DNA from 3 places in the Kribbella sp. NPDC005582 genome. Region 2 is predicted to be linked to each of the others. Evidence: riboswitches for the same ligand, from Rfam matches in the RefSeq annotation. Region 2 holds a riboswitch; each other region holds the start of a gene.
The links. A riboswitch is a leader RNA that binds a small molecule or an ion and turns the genes downstream of it on or off. The one in region 2 is predicted to bind cobalamin.
Positions count from the first base shown of each region.

Region 1: it holds a riboswitch for cobalamin, as region 2 does, so the genes downstream of both, ABZS29_RS32685 (ribonucleoside-diphosphate reductase subunit alpha) here and ABZS29_RS28280 (ABC transporter substrate-binding protein) in region 2, are expected to answer to the same signal.
Region 3: it holds a riboswitch for cobalamin, as region 2 does, so the genes downstream of both, ABZS29_RS30340 (putative cobaltochelatase) here and ABZS29_RS28280 (ABC transporter substrate-binding protein) in region 2, are expected to answer to the same signal.

Region 1 covers NZ_JBEXCU010000007.1:179,841-183,110, reverse strand. Annotated here, with positions in the region: gene ABZS29_RS32685 (ribonucleoside-diphosphate reductase subunit alpha) at 1-1,111, opposite strand, end outside; cobalamin riboswitch at 1,246-1,368, opposite strand; gene ABZS29_RS32680 (DinB family protein) at 1,425-2,006, opposite strand; gene ABZS29_RS32675 (potassium transporter Kup) at 2,089-3,270, opposite strand, start outside.
Region 2 covers NZ_JBEXCU010000005.1:393,340-396,609, reverse strand. Annotated here, with positions in the region: gene ABZS29_RS28285 (iron chelate uptake ABC transporter family permease subunit) at 1-408, opposite strand, end outside; gene ABZS29_RS28280 (ABC transporter substrate-binding protein) at 405-1,427, opposite strand; cobalamin riboswitch at 1,452-1,662, opposite strand; gene ABZS29_RS28275 (hypothetical protein) at 1,674-2,624, opposite strand; gene ABZS29_RS28270 (MFS transporter) at 3,090-3,270, opposite strand, start outside.
Region 3 covers NZ_JBEXCU010000006.1:219,916-223,185, reverse strand. Annotated here, with positions in the region: gene ABZS29_RS30340 (putative cobaltochelatase) at 1-1,202, opposite strand, end outside; cobalamin riboswitch at 1,263-1,408, opposite strand; gene ABZS29_RS30335 (3-keto-5-aminohexanoate cleavage protein) at 1,447-2,139, shown strand; gene surE (5'/3'-nucleotidase SurE) at 2,322-3,083, opposite strand; gene cobN (cobaltochelatase subunit CobN) at 3,096-3,270, opposite strand, start outside.

The DNA of each region.
Region 1 (3,270 bases), on a different contig from region 2:
CCAGGTCGTCGTCCACGGTGGTGAGGAAGCAGGACGAGAGTTGGGGGCGCGTCGTACCGGAGTTGAACAGGGTTGGTGTCGAGGACATGAAGCGGAACGAGCTGAGCAGTTCGTAGAACTGGATCGCTCGGGCTTCGCGGTCGTCCTCGCGCAGCGCCATCCCCATCGCGACCCGCAGGAAGAACGCCTGCGGCAGCTCGAAGCGGGTCTTGTCGATGTGCAGGAGATAGCGGTCGTAGAGCGTCTGCAGGCCGAGGAAGGCGAAGTCGAGATCGCGCTCGGGGCGGATCGCCGCGGCGAGGCGGTCGAGGTCGAAGGTGGCCAGCTCGGGGTCGAGCAGGCCGGCCTCGATCCCGGTCGCGAGGTAGCGCGGGAAGTATTCGGCGTACGCCGTGGTCATGTCGGCCTGGCTGGCCTGCCGGGGCTCGCCGTGCACTCGGCCGAGCGCCTCGCGGCGGATCTGGTCGAGCAGCAGGCGAGAGGCGGCATAGCTGTACTGCGGCTCGGTCTCGACGTAGGACCGGGCAGCCATCACGAGGGCCAGCTCGACCTCGTGCTGGGCGATGCCGTCGTAGCACGAGCCGATCGTCTCGTTGAGGATCTGCTCGGGGTCGACCGAGTCCAGCCCGGCGGCAGCCTCGGCGACGATCACACGCAGCCGCTCGATGTCGAGCGGTACGCGGGTGCCGTCGGCCTGGCGGACCGACACGACTGGCTTGGTAGTGGCCAGCTCGGCCGCGTCGGCGGGCGTGCGGGCCTTGGAACGCTCTTCGCGGTACAGGACGTAGGCCCGGGCCACCTGGTGCTCATCGGCACGCATCAGCGCCAGCTCCACCTGGTCCTGGATGTCCTCGACCTGGACGCTGCGACGGGCGTCGCCGCGGCTCGTCAGCGCCTCGACGACCCGGCCGGTCAGGTCGGCCACCAGGTCGCGGACCCGGTGGGTGGCTCCGGCGTCGTTGCCCTCGACGGCCAGGAAGGCCTTCGTGACGGCGACCGAGATCTTGGTCGGGTCGAACACGGTATTGCTGCCGTCGCGGCGGACGACGGTCAGCTGGGCCGCTCGGCTTGCCTCGTCGGCAGCCGAGCGAGATGTTGAAGCGATGGTCACAGAAGCTCTTCTCTCCCTGCGCGTACGGAGGACCGCGACCACAGGAGGGCATGCATGACGGGACGGACAGCACCGGCCGGAAAGCTGTCGTCTCGCCCTGCGACCCACCCTCGAGGTCTCGGACCGCGTGCACCGGCGGTGCACACGCCGGCGACAGGTATCCGGACTCGCGGCCACGACTCCATGGCTCCGCTCACCGTTGCGGGGCAGCTCCGGACTCACACCGGATTCCCCTGACCGCCAGCAGGAAGACTCTAAGTCAGACCCCATATCTAGTGGTGCCGACACGCCGCGCATCCACATGTTGTGGTCTTCAGGCCGCGACGCCATACAGGTCCTGGAGCGTCATGATCTCCGAACCGTGATGGATCAGCTCCCGGTTGAGCCGCAGTACGACGTGCCCGAACGGTTCGCCGGCGTCCAGTTCGGTGGCCTGACTCAGCCCCACGGTCGTCACCTGCTCCTCCGGCAACGACGCGATCCCCTCCTGCCACGCCTCCACCCAGTGCGTCAGCCACGCCACCGCGTCCCGCGCGTTCCCGTGCAAGGTGATGTCGGTCCGGCTCTGCTGCCGTGGCCCGAACGTCCACTCCCACCGCTCGAAGAAGGTCTCGGTCAGGTGCGCGATCAGCCAGGCGATCGTCCGCGGCCCCCGATGATCAGGCTCGTCCGGCCACTGCGCCACCCACTCGCCGGATCCGAGTGGCCGGTAATGCCCCGAGTAGTGCCGCCGCACGACGGTGAGCGCCTCGCCCTGCGGCTGCCAGAAGTACTCCTCGTCCGTCAGTCGCGCCAACCGCCCGGACAGCACCATCCAACTGAACCCCAGCTGCCCCCGCACCATGGCCATCGCCGACGGCCGATGCAGGATCTCCCAGTCGAACGCCTCGGGCATGACCGCACCACTCCACTCGAAGATCTATTCGAACACCTGTTCGAAGTCTCCCTCTGGAGTGCGGTGAAGTCAAACGCCCTGGTCAGACGGTGATCTGCGACCCCACGATGACGACCTGTTCGCGGGGGAGGTGGAAGTACTCGGCGGCGTCGGCGGTGATGGCGGTGGTCGCGAGGAAGAGGTGTTTGCGCCAGCGGGGGAGGCCGGGGGTGTCTCCGAGCTTGAGTTCGATGGCGGAGAGGAAGTAGGAGGTGTCGTCGGGGTCGACGGTGAGTTCGGTGCTCTGGGCGGCGGCCTGGTTGAGGATCGCGGGGACGTCGGCGCTCTCGACGTAGCCGAGGCGGGCGGTGACGTGGATGATGCCGTCGTCGGTGTAGCCGAGGTCGTCGACGACGATGCGGTCCTCGTCCGGGGCGTGCGGCACGGTGATGGTCTCGATGGAGAGGATCACCACGTTCTTGTGCAGGACGTGGTTGTGCTCGACGTTGGCACGCATCGCCAGCGGCACGGTGGTGTTGCCGCGATTGAGGAAGACCGCCGTACCGTCGACGCGGGTCATCGGGCGCTCGTGCAGGGTGTCGATGAACTCGCGCAGCGGGCCTTCTTCGCGCTCGCGTTTGGCGGTAACGAGTTGGCGGCCCTGCTGCCAGGTGGTCAGGACCGTGAAGACGCTGACCGCGATCAGCAGCGGCAGCCAGGCGCCGTGGACGAACTTGGTCAGGTTCGCGCCGAGGAACAGCAGTTCGACCGAGAGGAAGAAGGCCGCGCCGATGATGACCATCCACAACGGCTTCTGCCAGTGGTTCCGCACGATGTAGAAGAACAGCAGCGAGTTGATGACGATCGTCCCGGTGACCGCCATCCCGAAGGCGAAGGCCAGGGCGGCCGAGGTCTCGAACGCGAACACCAGCGTCAGTACGGCGATCATCAGCGCCCAGTTCACCCAGGGGACGTAGATCTGCCCGGCCGTCTCGGTGGACGTGTACTGGATCCGCAGCCGCGGCAGGTAGCCGAGCCGGACGGCCTGGTGGGCGACCGAGAAGGCGCCGGTGATGACGGCCTGCGAGGCGATCACGGTCGCGGCCGTCGCCAGCAACACCATCGGGATCCGGCCCCACTCGGGCACGAGCAGGAAGAACGGGCTGGTGTAACCGTTCGGGTCCTCGAGCACCAGGGCGCCTTGGCCGAGGTAGCTCAGGATGCACGCCGGGAAAACGAGGAACAGCCAGGCCCGCGTGATCGGCTGCCGGCCGAAGTGCCCGAG
Region 2 (3,270 bases):
GATCGCGCCGACCAGGTAGACGACCACTGTCGCCACTAGCGCGCCACCCATCGCAAACCACACATACCCCGTCAGGCTGTGCACGCCCAGCACCCCGATGGCCGCAACCACTGCCAGCGCAGCACCAGCGTTCACACCGAGAATCCCCGGATCGGCCAGCGGATTGCGGGTCACGCCCTGCATCAACGCACCCGCCAACCCGAGCGCCGCGCCGGCCAGCAACCCAGCGCCCGTCCGCGGCATCCGGAGATACCGGATCACCCGATCGTTGTCGCTCCCGCGGAAATCCGCCAAGGCCAGATACACGTCATGCGCACCGAAGTGCTGGTTCCCGACACTCAACGACAGCAGCACCGAGACCGCGAGTACGGCGATGCAGAGCAGCAGGCCGACCGCACGCCACCTCACTGGAACAGGTCGGCGTGAATCGTCTTGGCGATGTCCTCGGTCGCATAGGCACCGCGCACCCCGGCGGAGTGATTCGCGAACAGCCACGGCACGACGTGCTTGGTGCGGACCGCCTTGAGATTCGCCAACGCCGGGTTCGCCAGGATCTTCGCGACCTCCGGCTGCGAAGAGGCCGGCGTCAACGCGGCATCGCAGCACCCGCTGATCAGGATGTAGTCCGGGTTGCGTTTGATCAGCTCCTCGACGCCGATCTTCACGTTCCGCTTGGCCGTCAGATCGGCGAAGACGTTCATTCCGCCGGCCTGCTTGATCAGCACCGTCCCGAAGTCCGGCCCACCGGAGACGGTCAATCCGCCGCCTTCCAGTCCAGGCCTCAGGATCGCGACCGTCGGCTTCGGTGCGTTCTTCACCTTCGCCGACACCGCGGCGATCCGCTTCTCCTGGTCCGCGATCACGTCCTCGGCGCGGGCCTCGACCCCGAACAGCTTGCCGAGTCCGCGCAGATCGGCGTACACGTTGTCCATCGTGACGCTCGCCGGGTCGATCGCTTCGTCACCCTTGCCGTCCGCGGTCGGGCAGAGCGGGCTGAAGATCCAGGTCTGGACACCGAGCTCGGCCAGGCTCTTGCGGCTCCCGAAGCTCTCGTCGCTGCCACCGCCGGCGCTGAATACGTCGTTGAAGCCGGACAGCACGAAGTCCGGGTTCGCCGCCAGCAGCTCCTCGCGGCTGGGCAGGTTCTTGTAGTACTTCGCCTTGGCCTGAGCACTCGCGTACTCCGGCAGCACCTCGGCATCCAGGTACGCCGTACCGACCAGGCGATCGGAGATCCCGAGCGCATGTGCCATCTCGATCGCCGGCTGGTACGCCGCGAAGACGCGCTTCGGCGGACCGCTCACGGTGACGTCGATCCCGCAGTTCCACACGGTGGTCGTCGATCCGGGCGGATTGACGGCGGTGGCGGTGCCGCAGCCGGCGAGCAGGCTCAGCAACACGACAAGGACAAGGGACTTACGCAGCACGGGACCGCTCCTCCAACACCTCGTGGACGGATCACATGCCGTGGCCGGTCTCCTGGCTTACGGGTACAGCGTCCACCGGCCTGGTCTTCCCAGCACCCTGCTCTTTGCAGTGCATAGCCAGTGACTTCCGCGTTGGACACGGCTGGCGGACATCCCGATCACAGTGGCGAGGGCCGCGCCGGCATCACACCGGCTTCCCGAGCACCACGGCGCCGCCACAGTAACATCGGCGACTCAGTCGCAGGTTCAGCGGTACTGCGAGAGCATCGCGAGCGCGAACTGCGTCATCGTGTCCGGGTTGATCGCCCGCGCCGGCAACGGCACCAGGTCGACCAGCTTGTCGTCGCCGATCCGGATCGTGGTCCGGCCGGTCGCCGTGTCCACATATCCCTCGTCACCGAGCGGGATCGCCTGTGCGGTCGGCGTCTTCCGCATCGCCGTCATCAGCGCGATCGCCTTCGGAGTACGGCGTACCGAGGTGGAGAGCACGCTGTCCGCGGAGATCCAGCCGCAGACCAGGTCGCCGAGCTCGGTCTGACCATCCCGGCGGATCGACGCGGGCGCCCCCATCACCTTCGCGGCGGCCGACGAACCGCGCTCACACTCCGGCCGCGCGATCAACGGCTCCGCCTCAGGCAGACCCGCCGCCTGTCGAGCCACTTCCTGCGCCAGTACGACGTACTTGGCGAGTGTGGCCTTGGGTCCGGCGACCTTGAAGAGCCGATCCTTCAGCAGGAACACGACGAACGTGTCAGCCCCGAAGCCACCATCACCAACCACCGCCATTTGAGACTTCTGGGCCTTCTGCGCGGCGGCCAGCGTCGCCTTGGTGGCTGCCTGCACCGACACTCCGACCCGCAGCACCGGCCCATTCGGACTCGCGCTCAGCCCCAGCTGACACACGTCGTACGTCGCCGGTACGCCGAAGTCCGCCGGCGGCGTCTTCGGCTGAATCTGCACGATCGGAGCACCCAGCGTCGTCTGCACCAGCTGCTGATCCATCCGCACGCACAACGTGTCGGCGACCTTCGAGGTCGGCGGCGTGCTGGGTGTTTCCGACGGAGACGGCGTCTCCGTGGGCGTCGTACTGATCGAGACCAGCGGCGGCACGCTCGGCGCGGTCTCCTGCCCAGGACCGCCGCACCCAGATGCGAGCACTGCAACGAGAGCGAACGGCACTACCGGACGAATACGCATAGTGCGCCAAAGCCTACGCCGCGTCCGCCTCCCCCGAGTGCGGGGTCCGTGTCGCCGGAAACCCCTTACCAGCACCCCACTCCTCACATTCGCCCCCAACTCCCCCCGCTCGCACGGTGACTTCAGTCGCGCCGCACGGTGACATCAGTCGCGCCGCACGCCGGCTTCAGTCGCGCCGCACGGTGGCTTCAGTCGCGCGGCACGGTGGCTTCAGTCGCGCGGCACGGTGGCTTCAGTCGCGCGGCACGGTGGCTTCAGTCGCGCGGCACGGTGGCTTCAGTCACCAAACACCGGGAAACCCACCGAATGCGAGGAGATGGTCGCCGGAAAACCCTTACCAGCAACTCACTTCTCACACTCGCCCGCCAACTCCCCGCATTCGCAGGGTGGCTTCGGTGGCGGGGCAGGGTGGCTTCGGTGGCGGGGCAGGGTGGCTTCGGTGGCGGGGTGGGGCGGGGCGGGGGGTTAGGGTTCGTCGGCCTCGGCTGCGGCCCGGAGATCGCGTTCGCGGACGGCGTGCTCGTCGGTGCGGGCGTCGTACCGCCAGAAGTCGCGCAGGGCGGCGCCGGTGGCGGCGACGCCGGCCACGCAGAGGATGCCGCCGCTGACGATCGACGTCCGGACGCTGGTCAGGTCGGCGACCAGA
Region 3 (3,270 bases), on a different contig from region 2:
TTGTACGGCTCCGAGCTGCCCGCAACGTCACCACTCGGCGCTTGCCCGGGAACCGACTGCTCGGTGCTCGCCGCGTCCGGTCCGTCGGAGGAGTCCGTCGGCTCGGGGTCGATGCCGCCGCCCGGTCCACCATCGTCCGGACCGCCGTCGGGATCGTCGTCCGGGTCCGGCGGAGGCGGCGTACTGTCTTGGATCGCTTGCTCGAGCTGGTCTTCGTCCATGCCGGGAGCATCGAACGGGTTGCGCCGGCGGCGGTGCGGGAGCGCGAGCTTGGCCGCCGCGCGGACGTCCTCGACCTCGACGACCGTCCGCCCGGACCACGCCGCGTGGGCGACCGCGGTCCGCGCGGTGACCAGGTCGGCGCGCATGCCGTCCACGTCGAACGACGCACAGATCTCGGCGATCTGCCGCAGCGCCGAGTCGGTCAGGATGACCTCGCTCAGCAGGTCACGTGCTTTCACGATCCGCTCGGCGAGCTCGCGCTGCGGGCCGTCGTACCGGGTGACGAAGGCGGCCGGGTCGGCCTCGTAGGACAGTCGCGCGCGCATCACCTCGACGCGTACGGCGGGGTCCCGGCTGGCGACCACGTCGACGGTCAGCCCGAACCGGTCGAGCAGCTGCGGGCGCAGTTCGCCCTCCTCCGGGTTCATGGTGCCGACCAGCACGAAGCGTGCCGGGTGCGTCACCGACACCCCGTCGCGCTCGACGGTCGCGCGGCCCATCGCGGCGGCGTCCAGCAGCACATCCACCAGGTGGTCGTGCAGCAGGTTGACCTCGTCGACGTACAGCAGGCCGCGGTGCGCGGCCGCCAGCAGTCCCGGCTCGTACGCCGTGACTCCCTCGGCCAGCGCCTTCTCCAGATGCAGCGATCCGAGCACACGGTCCTCGGTCGCGCCCACCGGCAGCTCCACCAGCCGTGCCGCCCGGCTCACCGTCTCCGGTGCATCGTGCGGTCCATCGGGGCAGTCCGCCGCAGGGGCCTCGGGGTCACAGGAGAAGCGGCACCCCGGTACGACGTCGACCGGGGGCAGGATCTCGGTCAGGGCGCGGACGGCGGTCGACTTCGCCGTACCCTTCTCGCCGCGGATCAGGACCCCGCCGATCGCGGGTGAGATCGTCGCGAGGATCAGCGCGAGCTGAAGGTCTTCCATGCCGACCACCGCGGTGAACGGAAAGCCGGTCGAGGGTGGCGCAGGCCGCATCAGCGGGGAATCCCTTCGTCAGCGGGTGTCCGCGCCCGCTTCGGCAGCTGGTACGCCGCAGGACCGCGGCGGACAGGGTGTGGATGTCCTGGCTTCCGGTTTCCCGGTCACAGTGGCGGGACCGCCCCGGAATCCCGGTTTCCCGGTCACCGGTGTTCCTCCACACCTGTCGGCCCGATCATGGCACACCCGGCCCGGCTGCTCAGCGACGAGGTCACACCCTCGTCTTTATAGGGTCGGCTCCATGATCAAGGCCTGTCTGAACGGTGACCGCACCCGCGCCGACAACCCCGGTGTCCCCATCACCCCGGCCGAACTCGCCGATGCCGCGGCGGCCGCCGTACAGGCTGGAGCGGACGCACTCCATCTGCACCCGCGCGGAGCCGACGAGCTGGAGAGTCTGCACTGGCCCGACATCCGCGCCGCCGTCGAAGCAGTCCAGGCAGCCTGCCCAGGCGTCCCGCTCGGCGTCTCGACCCGCGAGCCGATCGTCCCCGACCTCACCGAACGCCTCCGCCTGATCGCCGACTGGCAGCCCGGCCCCGACTTCGCCAGCGTCAACTTCCACGAACCCGGCGCCACCCAGGTCGCCGACCTCCTCCTCGCCCGCGGCATCGCCGTCGAGGCCGGCCTCTTCACCCCCGAAGCCGCCGCCACCTACCTCGCCTGGTCCGGCCCCACCCACCGCATCCTGATCGAAGCCATCCCCGGCATCTCCCCCGGCCCCGACGGCCCCACCGCCGCCCAAACCATCCTCGCCGCCCTCCCCACCACCGACATCCCCGTCCTGGTCCACGGCGAAGCCCACTGGACCTGGCCCACCCTCCACTGGGCCCGCACCCAAGGCCACCACCTCCGCCTAGGCCTCGAAGACACCCTCACCACCCCCCACGGCGACCCAGCCACCTCCACCGCCCACCTCTTCAGCTACCTCTGATCTTCCGAAGAACAGGACGTATAACCCCGCTACCTGGCCCCCGGAGCCTGACGCCGGCGCTCCATCGGCCACAGTGGGCGTATACGTCCTGTCGGTAGGAGACCTGTAACTCCGGCGGCGTCTGCTGACTTCCAGTCACCATCGCGGTGATCCCGCCTCGCTGTACTGCTCGACGTACAGATTCACCGGTACGACGACAGTCGTTTGGCCAGTGCGTTGGCGGCGTCCTCGTCGGGGAGTACGCCGATGCCGGTCAAGGGGCTGACGGTGACGTAGCCGGCTTGGAGCAGGGCCATGTCGCTGGCGGCGGGGAGGTCGGAGCGGGTCGGCTCCAGAGTGACCATCGGTTCGCCGGTCGGGGCCGTGGTACCGATCAGGCGCGAGTACTTGATCGGGGCCAGCGTCGCGTGGCGGACGCCCGCGAGTGCGTCGAGTGGGCGGTCCGGGACGTTCAAGGTCAGGACGGTCCCGGCCGGTTCGGAGGCGATCCAGTTCAGAGCCTCGGCGGCCATCGTGGCTGCCGTCTTCCAGTGCTCCGGGACCTCGCTGTCGATGCTGACCGCGATCGCCGACACACCCTGCGCGGCTGCGGTGAGCGCTGCGGCCACTGTGCCCGAGTGAAAGATCGGTACGCCGAGATTGGCGCCACGGTTGATCCCGGACAGCACCAGGTCCGGCGGCGGCCCGAAGGAACCGAGGGTCGCGAGCGTCACTGCGAGGGCCGGTGTCCCGGCGACCCCGCAGTACGCGATGCCGTGCTCGTCTTCGGTCACAGTGCGGATCGGGCGATCGACCATGCCGGCCCGGGCGGAGCCGACGCCGCTCTGGTCGTCCAGCGGGGCGACCACGAGTACGTCGTGCCCCAGCTCGGCGATCACCGGCGCAAGCGCGCGGATGCCGGGTGCCTGGTAGCCGTCGTCGTTGGTGATCAGGATCCGCGCCATGGTTTTACCCAATCAGCCGCGGTCCTCGATGTCACCCTCTGTCTCAAGGACTGCGTTCCGCAGGGTCTCCAACGCCTCGGGCGAAGGCTCGGCCCACAACCCGCGCTGGGCCGCCTCGAGCAGGCGCTCGGCGATCCCGTGCCGGGCCCATGGGTTGGACTTGCGGAAGAACTCCGCCATCTCCGGA